Regions from separate parts of the Clostridium pacaense genome, predicted to be linked through region 3. Evidence: predicted binding sites of a transcription regulator. Region 3 holds the regulator's gene; each other region holds the start of a gene.
The links. Region 3 encodes LexA, which represses DNA repair genes until DNA is damaged. Its sites were predicted from a motif close to CNAACANNTGTTNG; they were not measured.

Region 1: the regulator LexA is predicted to act here: its motif matches at 4,039-4,052, upstream of LK536_RS56550 (putative DNA modification/repair radical SAM protein).
Region 2: the regulator LexA is predicted to act here: its motif matches at 2,877-2,890, upstream of LK536_RS32405 (Y-family DNA polymerase).

The regions. Positions count from the first base shown of each region.
Region 1 covers NZ_JAJFEB020000030.1:33,631-41,260, forward strand. Annotated here, with positions in the region: gene LK536_RS56540 (YifB family Mg chelatase-like AAA ATPase) at 1-1,426, opposite strand, end outside; gene LK536_RS56545 (TIGR03915 family putative DNA repair protein) at 1,609-2,394, opposite strand; gene LK536_RS56550 (putative DNA modification/repair radical SAM protein) at 2,414-4,024, opposite strand; gene galE (UDP-glucose 4-epimerase GalE) at 4,194-5,210, opposite strand; gene LK536_RS56560 (glycoside hydrolase family 3 N-terminal domain-containing protein) at 5,342-6,799, opposite strand; gene sigK (RNA polymerase sporulation sigma factor SigK) at 6,936-7,565, opposite strand.
Region 2 covers NZ_JAJFEB020000001.1:596,616-604,245, forward strand. Annotated here, with positions in the region: gene LK536_RS32390 (serine hydrolase) at 1-1,323, opposite strand, end outside; gene LK536_RS32395 (helix-turn-helix domain-containing protein) at 1,422-2,351, shown strand; gene LK536_RS32400 (hypothetical protein) at 2,425-2,664, shown strand; gene LK536_RS32405 (Y-family DNA polymerase) at 2,945-4,291, shown strand; gene LK536_RS32410 (RluA family pseudouridine synthase) at 4,334-5,227, shown strand; gene LK536_RS32415 (RsmB/NOP family class I SAM-dependent RNA methyltransferase) at 5,230-6,723, opposite strand; gene LK536_RS32420 (DUF6465 family protein) at 6,855-7,400, opposite strand; gene LK536_RS32425 (L,D-transpeptidase family protein) at 7,558-7,630, opposite strand, start outside.
Region 3 covers NZ_JAJFEB020000001.1:246,925-254,554, forward strand. Annotated here, with positions in the region: gene atpA (F0F1 ATP synthase subunit alpha) at 1-763, opposite strand, end outside; gene atpH (ATP synthase F1 subunit delta) at 774-1,289, opposite strand; gene atpF (F0F1 ATP synthase subunit B) at 1,282-1,773, opposite strand; gene atpE (ATP synthase F0 subunit C) at 1,798-2,022, opposite strand; gene LK536_RS30815 (F0F1 ATP synthase subunit A) at 2,083-2,772, opposite strand; gene yneA (cell division suppressor protein YneA) at 3,220-3,516, opposite strand; gene lexA (transcriptional repressor LexA) at 3,699-4,313, shown strand; gene LK536_RS30830 (hypothetical protein) at 4,345-4,479, opposite strand; gene LK536_RS30835 (DUF6783 domain-containing protein) at 4,647-4,865, shown strand; partial or broken gene LK536_RS30840 (DUF6783 domain-containing protein) at 4,824-5,117, opposite strand; gene rsfS (ribosome silencing factor) at 5,059-5,409, opposite strand; gene yqeK (bis(5'-nucleosyl)-tetraphosphatase (symmetrical) YqeK) at 5,387-6,022, opposite strand; gene nadD (nicotinate-nucleotide adenylyltransferase) at 6,009-6,647, opposite strand; gene yhbY (ribosome assembly RNA-binding protein YhbY) at 6,663-6,962, opposite strand; gene obgE (GTPase ObgE) at 6,974-7,630, opposite strand, start outside.

The DNA.
Region 1 (7,630 bases), on a different contig from region 3:
CCTTTAATATCTTGTGGTACCGCCTGGCGCTGAGCTGCTTTGTCTCATAAACCGTTTTCAGGAAAGAACCTTCTTCCTGACCCAATGTACAGTATTCCTGCGTTTCTTTCATCCCCATCCTACTGTTAAACCGTATCCTTGTGCCGCTGAACCTCTCTGCCTGGATATTCCTGGCCCTCTCTACCCTGCGCCTGATGGATGCGGAGTCTTCCCCGGTTCCTCCTGCCCCATTCAACTCCTCATATGTCACAGGCGAGGCATCCACACATATATCAAACCGCTCCAGGACAGGCCTTGGTATATGGTCCAGATATCTCTGGATCTGCAGTTCTGAGCAGCTGCATCTTGACCTGTCTGGGTAAAAACCGCATGGACACGGATTAGTAGCAGCCACCAGCATAAAGTCGGCCGGGAACTCATAACTGCCATGGACCCTGGTAACCGTAACCTTATGTTCTTCCAGGGGCTGTCTCAGAATATCAATTGCACCCCTGCTGAAATGCGGAAGTTCATCCAGGAACAGGATTCCGCCGGATGCAAGGGAAAGCTCCCCTGGACGCGCCTGGGCTCCGCCGCCAGTCAACGCCAGCGGTGTGATGGTATGATGGGGACTCCTGAAAGGACGGCGGGATAAAAGCGGCCGGTCAGGAGGAAGAAGGCCGCAGATACTATATATCTTTGATATCTCGATATCTTCCTCCCTGGTCAGGGAGGGCATGATGGTGGGAAGTCTTTTGGCAACCATGGTCTTACCGGTTCCGGCGCTTCCGTTCATAAGAAGCCCATGCATACCGGCGGCGGCAATTTCAGCGGCCCGCCTCAGTACCAGCTGGCCTCGTATATCCCTGAAATCCACATCATAAGTCTCTTCCAATACTCCTTCTTCCATCGATGGTATGCATTGCCCTATGGATGACGGCTGCCTGAGCATGGCGGCCATCTGGCCCAATGATTCCACCCCGATGATTGACATGCCCTCAATCATCATTCCTTCCCTGACATTAGCCGCGGGCAGGAAGCAGCGTTTCAGCCCATATTCCCTGGCCGCATCCACCAGAGGCAGTACGCCGCTTATAGGTTTCACGCAGCCGTCCAATCCCAGTTCCCCGATGACCAGGCTGTCCTTAAGTTCCCGGGTGTCAGCCTGTTCAAAAGCGCCCAGTACTGCAATTGCTATGGGCAGGTCATAAGCAGTCCCTCCTTTGTGTATGCCTGCCGGTGACAGGTTAACCGTTATTTTCTTTGCCTGAAACCGGAACCCGGAATTGCGCAGCGCCGTGCGCACCCTTTCCTGGGATTCCCTTACCTCGGATGCCAGCTGGCCTGAAATGGAAAATCCCGGCAGACCGTTGGAAACGTCCGCTTCCACGGAGACAACATAGCCCCGGACAGCCCGTATGCCTCCGCTGTTGATTTGTGTAAACATCCATATGCCCCCTTCTCTTTGATTGGTCTTACATACTTACATACAAACAGTTTGGAATGTGGCGTAAATACCCGCCGGATGACTTCTTGACAGAACAGGAAGATACCTGTTCCAATGAAATACAGATAGTATTACTATACTAAAAGAACAACAAAAAGACAAGGGGCATGATTGGATTCATTTTAACGTTCTCTTTGGAACTCTGTCATATAGGCCCTGTAACGCAGGGGCAGGTGGTTTCTCTGGCAGATTGGATTTGTCCTTTCTTTAATTGCAATGGTATGGAAAAAGGAAATCCACAAATCCTCGTATTCCCGCTCATCCGTTTCCTGCTCCAGGCACAGCTGCCATATATTGTCCCCATCCGGCTGTTCCAATGGATGATTAACCAGAATCCACGGTTTTCCCTTGGGGTGGACAGCTGCCTTCTCCCGGTTCACGTCATAAATAATCCAATTTTCTTCCGGCAGCCGGTCTGCAAAATGAGGCGCAAGAAGGGTCATCACATCATTTTTCGGTCCAATCCTTGACACCAGCACACCGCCCGCTGCCTGGGAAAACCGCAGGAATTCCACCAGAAGATGGTTCTCATTATAAACATTGCGGCACAGTTCAAATATATCACAGTTCTCAGGAATCTGAAGCTGGTCCAGTATTCCCGGTCCAATGCCGAATGCCTGTACAAGGAAACGGTATATCTTGTCCGCCCTCTCCGTATTCTGGCTTAAGGATGCAACATATATCTTCTTATATACTTCCTGGGAAAGCTTACTGCACACAGACTTAATTACCTTATGGGCCTTCTCATGGGTGGATTCCGGCTCCACATACTCGCTGAACAGTTCCAGCTCATGGTACGTCCCCTTTAACTCCAGGCGTACATTGTCGTGGCCTTTCCGGCTCATCCATGCATCATATATGCCGCAAAGGATTCCCTCAAAATCCGGCACGCATAAATATATGGTCATTCCCTATCCCTCCCTTATCCTAAAAATGCCCGGCTGCCGCGGCATAGTGGTCATCTCTGGTTACAGGCATCTCCATATGCATATCGTCAAACAGGGAAAGCTGCCTGAAACTGTCCCTGTGTTCTATATCCCATCTGGCCCGCTGCTCATCGCCCACAAGGCAATTGGTAATATAATCCTGGTCCAGCCTTGCCCCCTCCATCATGCGCCCGGAACAGGTAATGAAATATCTGGCCCTCTTCAAGACCACACCCATCTTCTTCAAATCCTCAAACCCAAGTCTTCCGCTTCTTCTGGCAGCAACAATCCTGGAAGCTGACTTGACCCCCATCCCCGGTACCCTGAGAAGTTCATCATAAGGTGCCAGGTTCACTTCTACCGGAAAGCCTTCCAGATGGCGCAGGGCCCAATCACACTTAGGATCCAGAAATACGTTGAAATTCGGCCTGTCCTCCGACAGCAGTTCCTCAGCCCTGAAGCCGTAAAAACGCAGAAGCCAGTCCGCCTGATACAGCCTGTGTTCCCTGAGAAGGGGCGGGCCTCCTGGAAGGCTTGGCAGACAGCTGTCCTCATTCACAGGAATATAGGCAGAATAGAATACCCGCTTCAGTCCAAAGTTCTGGTACAATGCCTGGGTAACCGACATCATCTGATAATCATTCTCCGGCGTGGCCCCCACAATCATCTGGGTACTCTGCCCAGCCGGTACGAATGCTGACTTCTTATATTGGGAAGCAGGAAGCACAAGACGGCTTTTAATGCATCCGGGGCGGGCATCCGGTTGGGTGGTATACATATCGTTATGTGAATCTCCTCCCGGCACGCCCTGGTCCGTTCCTGCCAGTCCTTGGGACTCTCCCTGCCCAGTAACCTTCGCGGATATCTTCCTGTCCAGTGCAGCACCCGGCGCCTCAGCCAGTTCCGGGCGTATCAGGGCAGCGCCTCCTGCAAAGCCGGCGCGCTCCGTGCTGTAAGGCTTCTTATATCCCCTGTCATATCCCAGCAAATGGCTGGACACGGAAATCCCCTGCTGAATCTGCCGCATGGGTGCAAGTATCTTATCCCGGGTCTTGCCCGGAGCCAGGTCCTTAAGCCCCTGTGCGGTTGGAAGTTCCAGATTGATGCTCATCCTGTCTGCCAGGAATCCGGTGCGCTCCACCAGTTCTGCATCCGCTCCCGGTATGGCCTTTACATGGATGTAACCGTTAAAGTTCCATTGGTTCCGTAGTTTATATAAAGTCTCGTATATCAGTTCCATGGTGTGATTGGCATTATAGAGGATTCCGGAACTTAAGAACAGTCCCTCAATATAATTCCTCCTGTAAAACTCAATGGTCAGTTTACACACCTCGTCCGGCGTGAATGCCGTCCTGACCACATCATTGGAACATCGGTTGACACAATACTTGCAGTCATAGATACACTGATTGGTAAAAAGTATCTTCAGAAGGGATATACATCTCCCATCCGCGGCAAAGCTATGGCAGATTCCGGCCTCCGATGTATTCCCAATGCTTCCCGCCTTTCCCTTCCGCTTCACGCCGCTGGAAGTACAGGCCACATCGTACTTGGCTGCATCTGTAAGTATCTTCAGTTTTTCCTGTATGGACAGATTCTCCTGTATTAACATGGCACCGCCTCTTTCGAACATACGTTTGTTCATACAGTTTACCATATCCGGACACTTAAATCAAGGAGAAATAAGAACATTTGTTCTTTTTGCATAAAATCTTTTTGAACAGAAAGCCTGCGGCCGGAATCATGTTCCAGCCGCAGGCCATCCTGTTATCTGTATTTAATTAATCCCTGTATCCGTCCGGGTTCATGGACTGCCATTTCCAGGAATCAGCACACATTTCCTCGATTCCCTTTTCAGCAACCCAGCCCAGTTCCTTCTTTGCCTTGGCGCAATCAGAGTAACATACGGCCACATCCCCGTCCCTGCGCGGCTTGATTTCATACTTCAGTGTCTTACCGCAGGCTTTCTCATATGCATGAAGCACATCCAGCACACTGTATCCAACGCCTGTTCCCAGGTTGTAGATGCTGACGCCCTCCCTGTCAGTAAGCTTCTTCACAGCCTTTACATGGCCCTTTGCCAGGTCAACCACATGGATGTAATCACGCACACCAGTGCCATCGGGGGTATCATAGTCGTTACCGAATACATTCAGGTATTCAAGTTTCCCAACAGCAACCTGCGCAATATAGGGAACCAGGTTGTTGGGGATTCCCTTGGGGTCTTCCCCAATCAGGCCGCTTTCATGGGCGCCGATGGGATTGAAATAGCGCAGAAGCACCACATTCCACCCGGCATCCGCTGTATGTAAGTCCGTAAGGATCTGCTCCAGCATGCCTTTGGTACGTCCGTATGGATTGGTAATCTCACCCTTGGGGCAGTTCTCGGTAATGGGTATCTCAGCAGGGTCGCCGTATACGGTTGCGGAGGAACTGAACACGATATCCTTTACCCCATGCTTCCTCATCTCATCACAGAGGATCAGGGTCCCTGTTATATTATTATGATAGTATTCAAGAGGCTTATGCACGGACTCCCCCACTGCCTTAAGTCCTGCAAAATGAATGACGGACTCTATTGTTTCCTTATCAAACACGTCCTTTAGCGCAGGCTGGTCTAACAGGTCCACCTCATAGAACTTAACCTTCTTACCTGTAATCTGCTCCACTCTCTGAAGCGCCTTCTCACTGGAATTGTAAAGGTTGTCTACTACTACTACATCATAACCTGCATTTAAAAGCTCCACACAGGTGTGGCTTCCGATATAACCGGCGCCTCCAGTCACTAAAATCGCCATTGTTTTTCCTCCTTCATGAACACTTGGTTGCAGCAAGAAAGGCAGAACAGGTACTGAACCGCCGGTTCTGCCTGCTATGAATAGTATAAGGGCATTGCTTCGATAAAACAATGCACAATTCTTCTATCTTTTTATAATATTTTTCGAATTTCAGCTTTCAGGCTTAAAATGCGCAGGACCGATGCATCCAGACAATCCAGCGGTATTTCCCCATTCCCGGCCCCTTCCACCACAGCTTCGTAGGCAGACGGAAAATCCGCCGGCATCAGAAGCATGTCCACACCAGCCTGCAGCGCCATCACCGCCGCCTGACCGGAGGGGTAGTGGTCTTCAATGGCCCCCATGTTCAATGCGTCCGTGATGATGATGCCTTCATATCCCATCCTGTCCCTGAGATATCCCTGGATTACCTGGCCCGAAAGGGAACAGGGAAGGTCCCCGCCTGTGATTGCAGGCAGCGAGATATGACCTGCCATGATAAAAGGCACCTGGTTCCCCACCATGGCATAAAATGGTTTCAACTCAGCCTCCTCAAGCTCTTCCCATGTTTTATCCGCATATGCAAACCCTTCATGGCTGTCCCCCTTTGTGGCTCCATGTCCAGGAAAATGTTTTGGCGCCCCATAAACCCCCTGTTCCCAAAGCCCCTCAAGGTATGCCAGGGACATCTCTGTAACCAGCTGGGGATCCCGGCCAAAGGAGCGCGTCTTTACCACTGTATTGTCCGGGTTGGTCAGAACATCCGCGTCCGGTGCAAAATCCAGATTCAATCCATATTCATGAAGATATGCACCAATGGTACTGCCCGCCCCATATGCCTGAACACGGTCCCCAGACGCACCGATTACAGCCATGGACGGCACCTGCGCTACCCGGAAGCCATCATGCTTCCCAATCCTGGCAATATCCCCTCCCTCTTCATCAATGGAGAGGAACAGCGGTATCCCGATCTCCTCCATAGCCATCTTCTGGGTATCTCCGGTCATTGTCTTTAACTGTCCGGCATCCTCCAGATTATTGGAAAAATAGATAAGGCCTCCAACCGGATACTGTCTCAGCGCTTCCCTGGTCACCTCCCCGGCCTGGGTAACCTGGCCGCAGCCTGTAAGCTGTTCCGGCGTGATGATGAATAGCTGCGCCGCCTTTTCCTCCAGGGACATGCCCTCCAGCTGTTTCCTTGCCCATTCCTCCTGGCTGCTTATTCCGCCTATTCTTATGCCTCCCCCATCATCCCCGTCTCCCATCCCATATTCCCTGTCTTTCTCCTTATCGTTCCTGTCTTTTGCCCCATATTTCCGGTCTTTCTCCTTATCGTTCCCATCTTTTGCCTCATCACTCCTGCCTTTTGCCTCATCACTCCTGCCTTTTGCCTCATCACTCCTGGTTTCCACCCCATTTATCCCTGCCTGCGGTCCACGGCTTCCATTTCCCCTGACTGGAAGCCGGTCTGCGGAGTAAAGGGCCGCCACAAGTAACAATGTAACCGCAGCCACCCCGGCCAGACGGTTTTTCCACACTTTTTTGCTGTCTTTTCTTCCAGAACGCCCTTTTCCCATGAACTGCTTGTCTCCTTTTGCCTTCTTAATCAAGATGCCGGCTTTATTTTATATAGTATAAATGATTCAGCCCCTCAGGGTAAAGGGGGAATTCACGACAAAAGACAGCATAAAACAGCATCGGAACCATAATCAGTCCCGATGCTCCGTATTTTCCAACCTTCATTGCTTATCCATGTCTTGAAAACTCCGCCCGTATCTTCTCAATCGCCTTCTTCTCAATCCGGCTCACATAGGAGCGGGAAATGCCCAGATTGCCTGCAATCTCCCGCTGGGTATGTTCCTTGCCCCTGTACAGCCCGTAACGCATTCCCAATACGGTTTTTTCTGTCTCCGTCAGACAGGATTCAAAGGCCTCATACAGTTCTTTCACATCCTGCTTCAGTATCATGGTATCCAAAGTTTCTTTATTGTCCATCTCGATGACATCTACCAGGCTCACGGTCTCGCCGTCCTTGTCTACCCCGATGGGCTCAAAAAGCGATACTTCTTTGGAAAATTTCTTGCTGGCACGAAGGAGCATCAGTATTTCATTTTCCACGCATCTGGCTGCATAGGTGGCCAGTCGCGATCCTTTATCGGCATTAAACGTATTCACGGCCTTGATAAGGCCGATGGTCCCAACAGACAGCAGGTCCTCCATATCATAATCAGAGCCCTGGTACTTCTTTACCACATGGGCTACCAGACGCATATTATGCTCAATCAGCATATCCCTTGCTGACTGGTCGCCCTCTTTGCAGCGCTCCAGATACTCTTTTTCCTCTCCTGCTGATAATGGTTTTGGAAAAGTCTTCAAAGAAAGCCACCCTGCACATTCTTAATTTCATTCTATGCGAGGGCAGCTTGCCAAGTGCTTTTACA
Region 2 (7,630 bases), 350 kb from region 3:
CAGGTGCATCTCCTCCTCCTTCAGGTGAAGGCTTGCGCCTGTGGATTCCTGGCATGTTCCCTCCTCTTCCCAGCACAATCCCCCTGTGACCGGAATATCCGGCAGGACTTCCTCCCGGAACACGTCTTTTAACCGGAAATGCTCCAGCCCATATGTATACAGCTTCCTGGCGTCCGCCCATTTATATGTCTTGTGCGGCGGCCAGCCGCATCCTAACAGTGCGATGATATAGGTCCTTCCGTCATTTTCCATGGCGCCCACATAGGAATATCCCGCCCCGCCCGTAAACCCTGTCTTGCCTGACAGCACTCCCTCCATCATATTCAGAAACGCATTGTGGTTGAAACAGCTGTAGGAACGTCTGCCGCTGCTGTCCGTAAAGGTGTGGTTCTGGGTCCTGGTAATACTCAGGAACTCCTCCTTTTTGGGGGATTCCATGACGCAGTAACGCATGATGGCCGCCAGGTCGGCGGCTGTGGTGGAATGGATGTGTTCCACGCCGTCTTTGTCCTTCTTTACCCCGTCCAGTCCATTGGGCGTGATGAAATAGGTGTCCCTGCATCCCAGTTCCTCTGCCTTTTGGTTCATAAGGGCGGCAAAGTCCTCCACGCTCCCCCCGATGTTTTCAGCAATCATCACAGCCGCGTCATTATAGGACTCCAGCATCAGGGCGTACAGCAGGTCCTCCAGCCTGTATTCTTCCCCGGAGCGCACCCCCAGATGGACCTTGGGCTGGGACGCGGCATAGGAGGAAGCCGTCACCTTATCGTCCAGGTTACCAAGCTCCAGCGCCAGGATGCAGGTCATGATTTTTGTGGTGCTGGCCATGGGACGTATGATATCCTGTCCTTTTCCATACAGGATGCGGCCGCTGCTCCCGTCCATCAGGACAGCTGACTGGGCGTACAGTTTCAGGAAATCCGCATTTTCCGTCTGGCTGGCCTGCGCCTGGCCTGACTGCGCCTGCACTGACTGTGTCTGGCTTGCCCGGCTCTGTACTGCCTGTACCTGCACTGCACGGCTCTGCGCTTCCTGTACCTGCACTGCCTGTGTCTGTACTGCCCGGCCCTGCACTTCCTGTGTCTGCACTGCCCGGCTCTGTACTGCCTGTACCTGCACTGCACGGCTCTGCACTTCCTGTACCTGCACTGCACGGCCCTGCACTTCCTGTACCTGCACTGCACGGCTCTGCACTTCCTGTGTCTGCCCTGCCTGCTCCTGCCCTGCCAGCTCCTTTCGTATACTATATTCCCCTCCTGCCGCCTCCAGATGCCCGCAGACAAGGGATATCGATAACGCAGCCGTAAATATCCATTGCTTCATGATTTGCCGCCTCTTTGCCTTTATTTTATCGTATTCACAGGCAGTGTGATTTATTCTGTGGTGTGATATAATAGCTTCATGAATAGGAGGGACTGGCTGTGCTGAAAAATTTCTGCTGTATTGAATACCGGGAAGGAAGCAAAGAAGAAATACTGCCTGACTTCATGCCTGATTTTCCTTATATCAGTTCCTATATGGAGTTTGACATCCAGAAAGCCGGACGTTTTGTGCCCTGGCACTGGCATAAGGAAGTGGAACTGTTTTATGTTGAGTCCGGCGTGGTTGAATATTATATACCCAAAGGAAAGGTGGTTTTCCCCGCAGGCTCCGGGGGGATGGTTAATTCCAATGTGCTCCACATGACAAAATCCAAGGACAGTGCTGCCAATACAATCCAGCTGAACCATATTTTTGACGTTTCCCTCATCGGCGGGTCTCAGGGGAGCCGGATTGAAAAGAAATTTATCCTGCCCCTTACGACCGCATCCCATATTGGAATCATCAGCCTGGATCCAAACCAGCAGGAGCAGGATGCCATCCTTAAGGATATCAGGAAATCCTTTCAGATATCCTCCGGTGAATATGCCTATGAGATAAAGCTGCGCTCTGCCCTGTCTGATATATGGGCCAGGATATTCGCCCTGTCCTCCCCCCTGTTAAAAGAAGGCAGGGATAAGGATAAGACGGATGACAAGCTGAAATTGATGATCATATACATACAGGAACATTTCTGGGATAAGGTTTCGGTCAAGGATATTGCCTCTGCTGCTTTTATCAGTGAGCGTGAATGCTACCGTACCTTTAGTGAATGCCTGCACACCACGCCCTTAGGATATCTGAGGAACTACAGGCTCCAGCAGGCCTGCCGCATGTTGACACAGGGCCAGGACGCAGTCACGGCGGTCAGTCATGCCTGCGGACTTGGAAGCAGCAGCTACTTTGGCAGTGTATTCAAGGAGAACTTCGGGTGCTCTCCCATGGAGTATAGGAAAAGATGGCAGAATCATGATATTACAGGGCAGATATGATATATAAACCGCATGGATCCTGCACTATAATGATATTAGCAAAGATGACAGGCGGCAAAAAGGAGGTTCTGTTATGATTAAGCTGGGTATCATTAACGTGGAAGAATTCCTGCGTACGGTAAATGCATGTGAGGGCGCTGTCTATATGATCCATCCAGATGGCAGGAGGACCGATATAGGCAGACAGTATGGTATTCAGGATGACCTGCGCAGGCAGCATTCTGACAACAAGGGGTATCTGAAGCTGATGCTGGATATTCCGGCTCCTTCGGATTATATGAGCATCATCAGCTATTATGCCGGGGATGTATAGGAACACGGCGTCATTGCGGCGCAAGAGGACTCCACCCTCGCAGGCCAAGCCCGGGAAACAATTTCCCGGGCTTCTGCCTTATCTTCTGCTTTTTCTTATGTTTTTCCTTACGCGTTCCCTGTAAAAACCATGATGATGAATCAGGGCGTATCTGCCTGCCATGAAACGGATTGACAAGATGCCCGGTTAACCTTAAACTATAATGTAGGAAGGGAATATATGTTCTGTTTTCCTGATCCAGGTTTTCAGACGGGGACAGGGACGGCATGTTTCTTTATACATGTGGACCGGAAGGACAAAAAGGACGGTGGTATCAATGGGGAATGCCCAGGATAAAAGAGGATCAGGAAAAGGTATGGAACATGGGGACAGGGAGCGGCTTATCTTTCATATTGACGTTAACTCTGCATTTTTAAGCTGGGAGTGTGTCTACCGGTTAAGCCATGATCCGGATGCGCTGGATCTGCGCACCATACCTTCTGCTGTCGGCGGGGACGCCAGCATGAGGCACGGGATCGTACTGGCCAAATCCCCCCTGGCCAGGAAGTACGGGGTCACCACCGGGGAACCCCTGGCCCAGGCCAGGCGCAAGTGTCCCAACCTGACCGTTGTCCCCTCACGCTTTGACTTCTATATTAAGTGTTCCAGGCGCATGATGGAACTTCTGGAGGAATACACACCTGACCATGAGAAATTCAGCATTGATGAGATATTCCTGGACATGACGGAAACCATCCACCTCTTCGGGGATCCGCTGGCCACTGCCAGCCAGATACGGGAGCGGATCAAGAATGAACTTGGCTTTACCGTGAACATCGGTATTTCCAGCAATAAACTGCTGGCCAAGATGGCATCTGACTTTGAAAAGCCTGACCGCTGCCATACCCTGTTCCCCCATGAGGTTCCCGGGAAAATGTGGCCGCTGCCCATACGCGAGCTTTTCTTCGTGGGCAGCGCTGCCCAGAAAAAGATGGAGGCCCTTGGCCTTCATACCATCGGACAGCTGGCTGCCTGCGACCTGGAACTGCTGAAAGCCCATCTGGGCAGAAGTTACGCAGTCCTGATACACCAGTACGCCAATGGCGTGGATGAGGACCCGGTTGAGGAACGGGACCCTGTCAATAAAGCCTATGGCAACAGTATTACCCTGTCCAGGGACATCTCTGATCATGACAATGCATGCCAGGTGCTGCTGTCCCTCTGTGAAACCGTGGGGGCCAGGCTGAGGGCGGACCATGTTCTGTGCAGCAACGTATGTGTGGAACTGCGGGACTGGGAGTTTAAGAACCAGTCCCATCAGATGACCCTTGCAGAGCCAACGGATTCCACTTCCGTGCTCTATGAATGTTCCTGCCGGCTGCTTAAGGATTTCTGGGACATGACCCCCCTTCGGCTCATGGGCGTCAGGGCGGGCAAGATTGCAGATGATTCATTTTCCCAAATCAGCCTTTTTGATGACCCCGGACTGTTAAAGAAAAAAGAATTCGAAAAAACAGTGGATAAAATACGAAACAAATACGGCATTGACAGCATCAAACGCGCCAGCTTCCTCCAGAAAGACTCCATTGTGGACCATGCGGCCAGCAAGAAAAAGCATCTGAACCGCCAGGAGGACATGGACAGGTAATTACCTGGAAAGTGACTATAGATACCGATAACAGGAGATTCCATGATTAAGAAATGCATCGAATACACAATCACAGAACCATATACCGGCTGTACCGTGGAAGAATTCCTGAAAAGCCGGGGCTATTCCCACCGCCTGGTGGTATATCTGCGCAATACGGAGGGCAGCCTTACCGTAAAGGGACAGCCGGTTTATACCATACACAGGCTGCAGCCCGGCGAGGTCCTAAAAGTGGTTCTTACAGAAGACAATCCATCCCGGTCCATTGTACCGGTTAACCTTCCCCTCTCCATCGTATATGAGGATGAAGACATACTGGTCATCAACAAGGAGGCCGGAGTCCCCATCCATCCGTCCCAGGGCCATCATGACAATACCCTGGCCAATGCCGTGGCCTGGTATTACAGCCAGAAAGGGGAACCCTTCACCTACCGGGCCATCAACCGCCTGGACCGGGATACCACCGGCCTGCTCATCCTTGCCAGGCACATGCTCAGCGCCTGCGTCCTTTCCAATGATATGCTAAACCGCAGGATTAAACGTGAGTACAGGGCCATTGTTTGCGGCAGGACAAGGGACATGGGAACCATCGATGCCCCCATCGCCAGGGTGGAAGGCTCCACCATCGAACGGCAGGTGGATTTTGAAAAAGGAGAATCCGCCTGTACCCATTACAGACGGATTGCTTATAATGAACATCTTGATTTATCCTGTGTCAGTCTCTGGCTGGAAACAGGCCGGACCCACCAGATACGGGTCCATATGAAATCCATCGGCCATCCCCTGCCCGGTGATTTCCTCTATCACCCGGATTACCGGTATATCAGCCGCCAGCCCCTGCACTCCTGCCGTTTAAGCTTCACCCATCCCGTGACAGGAGAGCCCATGGAATTCACGGCCGGACTTCCCGAGGACATGAGGCGGCTTCTGGAGTAGCACTACATCCATCTCAATCCCTTTGGATAATGGTTCTTGACCATCCCTCCTGCCATCTTGCACCAGCCAAGGCTGAAACCGTCTGTCAGTACCAGTCCCCAGCCCTTGCCGCTTCCTTCTGACAGGAGCCCGTCTGCTGACAGTGTCTCCCCTTTCAGGTAACGGATTACCTCCATACCATCGGAAGGCAGTTCAATCCATTGCTTCACATCTTCCTTTTTAAGGGCCAGGGCCAGTCCGTGGGAAGGTTCAAACCGTTTCTTTTTCAGGGTTCCCATGTGAAGCCCTGGGCGCAGGATTTTTAATCCCTTCATATCCGGCATGTCCGGCGGCAGCAGGTATAGCTGGTCACCGAATAATACATATTCTTCCCGCATAAGGTAATGTTCAGGTCCTGTCAGGCTGTCTGTTAAAAATTCCCTGTATTCTTTCAGAAGCTCTTCTTTTTTCCTGCCCTTCAGATAATCCGCTGTTTTCATGCAGGGATACCCTTCATGGACATCCGGCCCTTCCTTTTTAAGGACCGCTATGAAATGTCCCTCTCCCTCCAGGTTCTGGGGCATGATACGGAACGCCCGTTCCAGATGATACCGGTCCACTGCAGGCTCATCCGCCAATCCAGCGCCGCCATATGCGGCCCATCCTGCATTTCCCCTTGAAAATCCTTCATACCCCTCCACTGCCTCCAGGCAGAACCCACTGTGGCGCTTGAGAAAAGCCAGGATGGCGCCTTCATTTTCCTCCGGGGCAAAGGTACAGGTGGAATAGACCATACGGCCGCCCGGTCGGAGCATGGCTGCAGCATTGTCAAGGATCTGTCCCTGGCGCCCTGCGCACATCCTCACATGTTCCTCGCTCCACTGCTCCCTGGCAGCCTCATCCTTGCGGAACATCCCTTCGCCGGAGCAGGGGGCGTCCACCACAATCCTGTCAAAGAATTCCGGGAAATGGGACGCCAGGTTTCCTGAATCCTCATTGGATACCACGCAGTTCCTGACACCCATGCGCTCCATGTTCTGGGACAGGACCTTTGCCCTGGCCGGATGGATTTCATTAGACAGAAGGAATCCCCTGGCTTTCAGCCGTGACGCGATATGGCTGGACTTGCCTCCCGGGGCAGCGCACAGATCCAGGATCCGCTCTCCCGGTCTGGGATCCAGAAGCTCTGTTACCGCCATGGCACTTGGCTCCTGGATATAGTACAGGCCAGCCTCATGATAGGGATGCTTGCCGGGTCTTTTAGCAGCGTCATAATAAAATCCTTCCTTTACCCACGGAATCTTCCCAAGACAAAGCCCTGCCTGCGCCGCCACCTGTTCAGCCAGTGCGCGGACACCGTCCTCCTCCCAGCCTTCCCTCATTCCTTCTGCTGTCTTAAGGCTGTTCAGGCGCAGTCCCTGGACACGTTCCCTGTCATAGCTGGCTTCAAATGCCTCATATCCCTCTCCCAGCAATTCCTTCATCCGCTCTTTAAACCGAACCGGTAAATCCGCCATCTCATATCCATCCTTTATTCTTCATACACACCTTTATCCTTCACACGCATACCTTGCATTCAATGCAAATGAGCTGCCGTATCCCAATGATACAACAGCTCACCTCATCCTTCAATCCCTATTGCCAAGGATTACAGCATAATCTTGAAATCATCGTTTCCTTCGCCATTCACCACATAATAAGCAGCTCCTTCATTGGCAACGATATACAGCTCAATGTTCTTAATCTCAACGCCCTTGTGTGTGCTCTTATATGCCTTAACTGCCTGGTCCAGGACATCCTTTGCAACCAGGTCTTTTCCGTCAAACTGGAAATGTACGGCTGCTGCAGGCTCTGCCTTCTTAGCTGCTGGCTTTTTAGCCGGTGCCGCCTTGGCGGCTGCGGTCTTTGCCGGCGCCTTCTTCTCAGTTTCCTTCTTAGCGGTTTCTTTCTTAACAGCCTCTTTCTTGACAGCTTCTTTCTTAACTGTCTCCTTCTTGGCTGCCGCTGTCTTGGCCGGTGCCTTCTTGGCTGCAGGCGCTGCCTTCTTAGCCGGTGCCTTTGCCGCCTTTGCTGCCGGAGCCTCTGCCTTTACTTCTTCCACCGGAGCAGCCGCCACCTCTTCATTCACAACTGGCTTAACTGTTTCTTCGGCTGGCTTTGCTGCTGCCTTGACATCTTTCTTAGCTTCTACCATAGTCCATATCCTCCCTAATTTTGAATAATGGCTTTACAAGTAATCCCCTAGATGCATTAAGGGCATTATAAAATGCTTTCCCTGATTTGTCAATAAATTCACCAGAAAAAGGGCCCCGCACCTCAAAAAAGTCCCTTTTTTCTACATTCTTCCAATCCTAACCCACGCCAGGGCCGCCCTCACCGCTGGGATGGGTTGTCTGAAATGCAGGCCCATACCCCTCCGCCGGA
Region 3 (7,630 bases):
CCTGATGCATGAAAAACTCAGCCATGGCAGTCCCTGAATAGGGCGCTATGTACTGCAGCGGGGCTGCCTCGCTGGCAGTGGAGGACATCACGATGGTGTAATCCATGGCGCCGCTCTTCTTAAGGGTGGATACCAGTTTTGCAACCGTGGAAGCCTTCTGTCCGATTGCCACATATATGCAGACCACGTCCTTGCCCTTCTGGTTCAATATGGTATCAATGGCAATGGAGGTCTTGCCGGTCTGGCGGTCACCGATAATCAACTCCCTCTGTCCCCGTCCAATGGGGAACATGGAATCAATGGCAAGTATACCTGTCTCCATGGGAACGCCCACTGATTTCCTGTCCACGATGCCGGGGGCTTCTTCCTCCACCGGCCGGTAATCTTCCTCTTTTACCGGGCCAAGACCGTCAATGGGGTCTCCCAGGGCATTGACCACCCTGCCTAAAAATCCACTGCCGACCGGCACACCGGCACGTTTTTTCGTGCGTACCACCTTGGTGCCCTGGCTTATCTCAGTATCCTTTCCAAAAAGGATGACGCCTATTTCATCTTTGCGGATGTCCTGGACCATTCCCCGGACACCGTTTTCAAATATTACAATCTCTCCATACATGGCATGCTCCATGCCGTATACAATAGCGATACCGTCGCCAACCCAGATGACAGAACCTGTCTCCTGCTGTGTGGCTGCCTTGGTATCGAAATCCTCAATCTCGCTTTTTATGATGGAGATGATTTCCTGGGAACTGATTGTGCTCATATCAAGACTCCTATCTTACCACAGCCTGGCGCAGCTTTGACAGCTGCCCCTTCAGGCTGTAGTCATATTCTATATCCCCTGCCTTTAAGACGAATCCGCCTATAAGGTCAGGCTGCATCACCAGTTTAAGGCTGATATCCTTTTTATGGTATATCCTGCATAGGAACTGCTTCATTCCTGCAATCTGGGCCGCACCCGGCATGGTCACATAATGAAGTTCTGCCTCCATAACGCCCTCTTTTTCAAGGGAATATGACCGCCATGCATCAGCGATATCTTCCATCTGCCCGATGCACCCCGCATCGCAAGCCTTTTTTAAGAAGTTCACCATGAGTCCGGAGAATTCCGGTTCCCTGAATATCTTTCCTATGATGGCGTGCTTGCTCCTGGCCGGAACCACCGGGCTTGTTAAGGTCTTGATAAGCTGCTGGCTTTCTTTGAATATACCGGCCGCATCCTCAACCATCTGTCCGGGGATTCCTAATTCATATAATACAATGGCATATGTCCTGGCCTTCTCAGTCATTGCTCTCACCTGATCCTGCTAAAAATGAGTTATATAGGTTCCTGTCCCTGTCCGGTCCGGCCTGCTCACTGAGGAGTTTGGCGGCAGCCGTCATGGCCAGCCCTGCAACACCGGCCTGAAGGTCGTTCATGGCTTTCTCCCGCTCCAGCGCAATGGTCCTGTCTGCCTCTTCCATCTTCTTTGCGGCATCCTTCTTTGCCTGGTCCAGGATCCTGTTATATTCCTCTCCCGCCCTTGCCCTGGCATCCTCTATGATCCTTGAGGCTTCCTGGTCCGCGTTGCTCATGGAAGCTTCATACTCTGTCTTCATCTGTTCTGCCTGTGTCCTGGTATCCTTCGCGTCATCCAGGTCACGTTCAATCATCTGCTTCCTCTCATCCAGTATCTTCCGCACCGGCGCAACAAGGAAGTGCTTCATGAACAGGTAGAGCACCAGAAGGTTAATGACCGTACAGGCAATATTCCAAATGTTTAGATTTAACATAATAAAGCGCCTTCCTGCTATCGATTATTTTAAGAACAGAATGATTAAAAGGCCGATTACAAAGCCGTAAATGGCGGTTGCCTCGGCAAGGGCACATCCTAACAGCAGGGCCTTTGTGATCTTGCCGTCTGCCTCGGGCTGTCTTGCTATGGCATCCACTGCCTTGGAAGTGGCCATACCAATACCGATACCTGCACCAATACCTGTAAGAACTGCAACACCTGCACCTATAGCGATTAAACTTGTCATAATAAAATTCTCCTTTTTCTCATAAAATTTTCATTCCATTTGAAGCCATCAGCCTTTACCTCAGTCTTCAATTGCCTCTTTTATATATAGTGACGTGAGGAATACGAATACATAAGCCTGTATCACCCCGTCAAATATATCAAAGTAAAAACTAAACGGCAGAGGCACCACCAAAGGCACCAGATGCTTGATAAGCGCCATGACCACAATGGCTCCCAACACATTGCCGAACAACCGCATACACAGCGAAAGCGGCCTGATGAAAAGCTCCAGCACATTGATGGGGGCTATGATGGGTATCGGCTCCGCAAAGCTCTTGATCCAGCCCTTGACGCCCTTCTTGCGGATTCCCGCTGTCTCCACAAGCACAATGCTCATGACAGCCAGGGATGCGGTTACATTCAGATCCTTGGTCGGTGACTTAAATCCAAACAGCCCAATCATATTGGCTATCCCGATGTAAAGCACCACTGTAATCAGGTATGGTATGTAATCCCTGCCGTCCTTGCCCAGCAATCCTTCGAAGAAGTCATAGATAAAGGAAATACCGCTCTCCAGGGCCGCCTGCTTATTGTTGATCTGCCTGACCTTCAGGCCATGGACCAGAAGCAGGGACGCCGCCATGAGGACCGCCATGATGATCCAGGTCACCACAACCGATTCAAGTATGGGAATACCGCCAAACAGCGGTATGGTAAACACCACGTTGCAGTTAAGCTCCTCCATCAATGATCCCACTAAATCACTCATATCTTCCAACCCCCTTTCTCATCTCTTATGCATTGCCCTATTATAGTCACTGTATTTTATAATTTCAAATACATATTATTTATAAATTAATAATATTAAAGTTATCAAAATTAAATTTGAACAATAAATAATAAGATTCCGCTATAATATTTGTGTTATTTTTATCTGCATCTTATTTCTTTCTTTATACAATTTTAACGCTTCTTAAAAAAATTGTTATAATCACACTAAAAACTCCAGAAAATTATATGCAGATGTAACCGGTACCTCACGTCATACCTGACCCGCATTATACCACTCTATGAACCATGCCGTTCATTCAGACCTGTTATTCCTTATGGAATCATGAAAATAAAAATCCCCTGCAGACAAATATGCGCTTCCATGCACTTCTGTCTGCAGGGAACAACCAATCCCCTGTAATCCTATGATAAACAACAGGCCTTCCTACTTATAATAAACAACGGTCAGATACTGTCCCGCATGGATGGTATCCTTCTTAAGGCTGTTCATCTGCCTGAGCTGGTCCACATACTCATGGGTACTCATGGAACTTCCATCCTTATACTGGCTGGCAAGCCCCCACAGACTGTCCCCTTCCTGTATCTGGACACTCTTATAATACGGCGTGGCCCCGCTCTCCTCCTTTGCCATGGAGGTAAACATAGTACGCCCCATGAAAATGGTGACAAATAAAAGTACAGCAAAACAGGCAGCCACTAACTTAACCATTAACTTTCTCATATGCAACCTCCCTAAGGCGGTTCCGTTATGCGCGCACTACAGAACATGTGTTCTTTCGTATGTATATAATATAGCACCAGAACGCATGTTTGTCAATGGGTTTCCGGCAAAAAAGCGAACAAAGGTTTGCATTTTACCCGAACATATGTTACTATAAGAATAGAAAATGCAGGAGGTTGAATATGGCTCAGGATAAAATTACTTCTAAACAGCAGGAGATATTAGAATACATAAAAGAAACAATACTTAAGAAGGGGTATCCGCCCGCTGTACGTGAGATCTGCGAAGCAGTTCATTTAAAGTCCACATCTTCCGTGCACTCCCACCTCTCAGCGCTGGAGGAAAAAGGATTCATACGGCGCGACCCAACCAAGCCAAGGACCATCGAGATCCTGGATGACACCTTCAACTTCAACCGCCGGGAGATGGTCAACATCCCGCTCATCGGCACGGTGGCTGCCGGGGAACCCATCCTTGCAGAGGAACGGATTGAGGATTACTTCCCATTCCCGGCCGAGGCCCTTCCCAACGCAGAGACCTTCATGTTAAAGGTAAAAGGTGAAAGCATGATCGGAGCCGGCATCCTGCCTGGCGACCAGCTGATCATAGAACAGTGCCCCACTGCATTGAACGGTGAGATTGTAGTGGCACTGGTAGACGACTCCGCTACCGTCAAGCGCTTTTATAAGGAAAAAGGCCACTACCGCCTGCAGCCGGAAAACGAAGCCATGGACCCCATCATCACGGACCACGTGGAGATTCTGGGCAAGGTAATCGGCCTTATACGTATGATGTAATTAATTAGGTTAATGATTTGTATTTAATGATTTAGATGTAATAATTCAGATTATTTAAAAGAGGGCTGCATTCCTGCAACCCTCTTTCCTCTTTTTCAGCCCTATCGCAACCATCCTTCATAACAGCATATAACAAAAAAGCAGAATCCTGCATCCCCACAGCCATCCGCCTTCACTCAAGCCAAATCATCCATGAACCATATGGAAACGGGATACAAAACCCCAATCCCAGCTGCCGCCAATACACAGCAAGGGAAGAGGGAGGCTGAGGGAGGGCGCAGACCGTCCTGTCCTGGTGACATTTGGAGCGGTTCGGCCGGACTAGGGGGCGGGATGCAAAAACAGAAGGCGGATTTGGAGCGCTCCACGCCCAAATCCGGCTGCCCATGGAGGGGCAGGCATCAAGCCTGCGCCGTAATTGACAGCGAACCTTCTGTTTTTGCATCCCGGCCCCTTAGAGCGTGTTTGAAAATTGCTTTCCGTCGGCTGTGCGTCCCACTTTGTGGGAGATTTGGTCCCGATGCTGGAGGCGTAGCGGGCTACGCTGACTGAATTGGGGCCAAATATACCGCGAAGTGGGGCGTGCTTTGTCCGAAGGGGGTACCTCTGGTGGATTCCTTCGGGCAGACGGCGGGAATGAATTTTCAAACGCGTTCCAGTCCGGCCCACCGCGGAAACCAGGAACCAGGGCAGGACGGTCTGCGCCCTCCCTCGGCCTCCCTCTTCCCTTGCGTCCCTCTCAAGACTACAGTTCCTCAACGTCCACAAACGTCTTCCCATCCCTCCAGATCCGTTCCAAATCATAGAACAGCCTGTCCTCCTTACAGAAGATATGGACAATCACATCCTTATAATCCATGAGGATCCAGTTTGCATTCTGATAGCCCTCAATCTGTTTGCACTCACAGCCCTCTTTTCCCAGGATTTCTTCCACGTTATCCGCCATGGCCTGAACCTGGTTGGGGTTGCTTCCATCGGCAATGATGAAGTAGTCAGCCAGGACCGATACGGACTGGATATCGATGATTTTAATATCCTCCCCCTTTTTATCGCTCAGGGCCTTGTATGCCAGTTTAACCATTTCCTTTGAGTTCATTGCTGTCTCCTTTCAGCCTCTTAAAATATTCATATGCTTCTACGGTCATAGGGTCGATGTTCCCGCCCTTTTTGTCCAGATATTCCAGGGTTCCGGACAGGATGGCGTACATGGTGTCATCCAGGTCCTCAAATGCCATCTTCCGTATAATTGGAAGATTCTCCGCCTTATAACGCCTTGGCTCGATATAGTCCGCAATATAAAGGATTTTATCCAGGGTGGTCATATCAGTTTTACCGGTTGTATGGCAGGCAATGGCGTCCAGGATTTCCCGGTCCATTATCTGATATTTATGTTCTGCCAGCCAGGCGCCGTACTTTGCGTGAAGGACCGGCAAGGCCTTCAGCTCATCCTCCGTCACTTCAATCCCGTGTTTCAGGCATTTCCTCAATATTACGTCATCGGAATAACGTTTCCCACAGTCATGCATCAAACCGGCCAGTTCCGCCTTATCCATATCATAACCATAGCGCATGGCCAGGTTCATACAGGTAAATGACACACTCAGTGAATGTTCATAGCGCATGGGGTCCAGTCTTGACTTGAGTTTTTTCCTCATCATCATGATCTGGCTGCATTGTGTCTCCATATAATCCTCCTTACGCATCCTCATACTGGCATTGCAGCACGTTATCGGTATACAATCCATGGGACCGGATGTATTCCTCCACAGGCTCCGGCACCAGACCGCTGATTGACAGCCCCTCCGCCACCGCGGACCTGATTTTCTCAGATGACACATCCATCTGCGGACAGTGGATTGGGTAAATAACAGCGCCGTACTTATGGGAAAGATAGGCAATCTGCTCCTCCATGGTCCTGTGCCGGGTCTTGTATGCCCTCCCGGCCACCAGAAGCACGGCCTGTCCCATCACCAGCTCCGGATGATACCAGTGTTCGATTTCGTACAGTGAATCCGCGCCTATTATAAAATAGAACTCATCCTCACCGCGCTCCTTTTTCAGGAGTGTAAGGGTCTGGGCCGTATAAGTATTGCCCTTCCGTTCCATTTCAAAATCCGAATACAGAAAACAGGGGATATCCGCGATTGCCAGCAGGACCATGTCCCGGCGCATCTTCCCCTCTGTAATCCTATGATCCTTTTTGTGGGGCGGTATCCCGGAAGGCATGAACCAGACATGTTCCAGTCCGAATTCCTCGTATGCCTTTTTCCCTAGTTCCAGATGACCGTTGTGTATGGGGTCAAATGTCCCGCCCAGAATTCCTATCCTTGCCATAGAAATCCCTCTCCCTTATTTTTCAGGCAGCACGATTTTACGTTTCGACTCTTCCTTTGCCGGACGGTAAAGTACAATCTTCCTGCCGATTACCTGCACAACCTGTGAATGGGTGCGCTCTGCCAATACCTCAGCAATGGACCTGCCATCGTCCAGACAGTTCTTAAGGACCGTGATTTTAATCAGTTCCCTGGCTTCCAGGGCTTCATCCACTGCCTGTGTGATTTCAGGCGTAAGGCTGGATTTGCCAATCTGGAACACAGGAACAATGTTCATGGCCAGGCCTTTGAGATAGGCTCTCTGCTTACTCGTCATATTAACTCCTTTTACTTATAATAATCAAACTCCAGTCCATATATACGGACCGTATCCCCTTCTTTGATGCCTGCCTCTTCCAGTTCCTTAAGGATTCCTGTATTCTTGAGGAATTTCTGGAAGAAATCAAAGCCTTTCTCGGAGTCCAGATTGGTGTATCCCAGCATCTTCTCGATTCTTGGCCCTTCCACCACATAAAGTCCTTCCTCTTCCTTGGAAACAGTATATGGAAGGTTCCGGTCACCCTGGTACTCAATCTCGAATTCTTTTTCAAACACAACCGGTGCATCGTCCACTGTCTTTAACAGGTCATTGATATGGTAAAGCAGTTCCTTTACCCCCTGTCTGCTGACAGCTGATATGGCAAATACCTTGATGCCCTTTGGCTCAAATTCAGCCCTCAGCGCATCCAGTATCTCATTGGAATCATCCTCTGAATACACGGCATCCATCTTGTTGGCGGCAATGACCTGGGGACGCTTTAACAGTTCCGGGTTATATGCCTCCAGCTCTTTGTTAATGGTACGTATATCCTCCAGCGGGTCACGGCCCTCCACGGAAGCGCCGTCCACCACATGGACCAGCACTTTAGTGCGCTCAATGTGTTTAAGGAAGGCATGTCCCAGGCCCACGCCTTCGGATGCCCCCTCGATAAGGCCCGGAATATC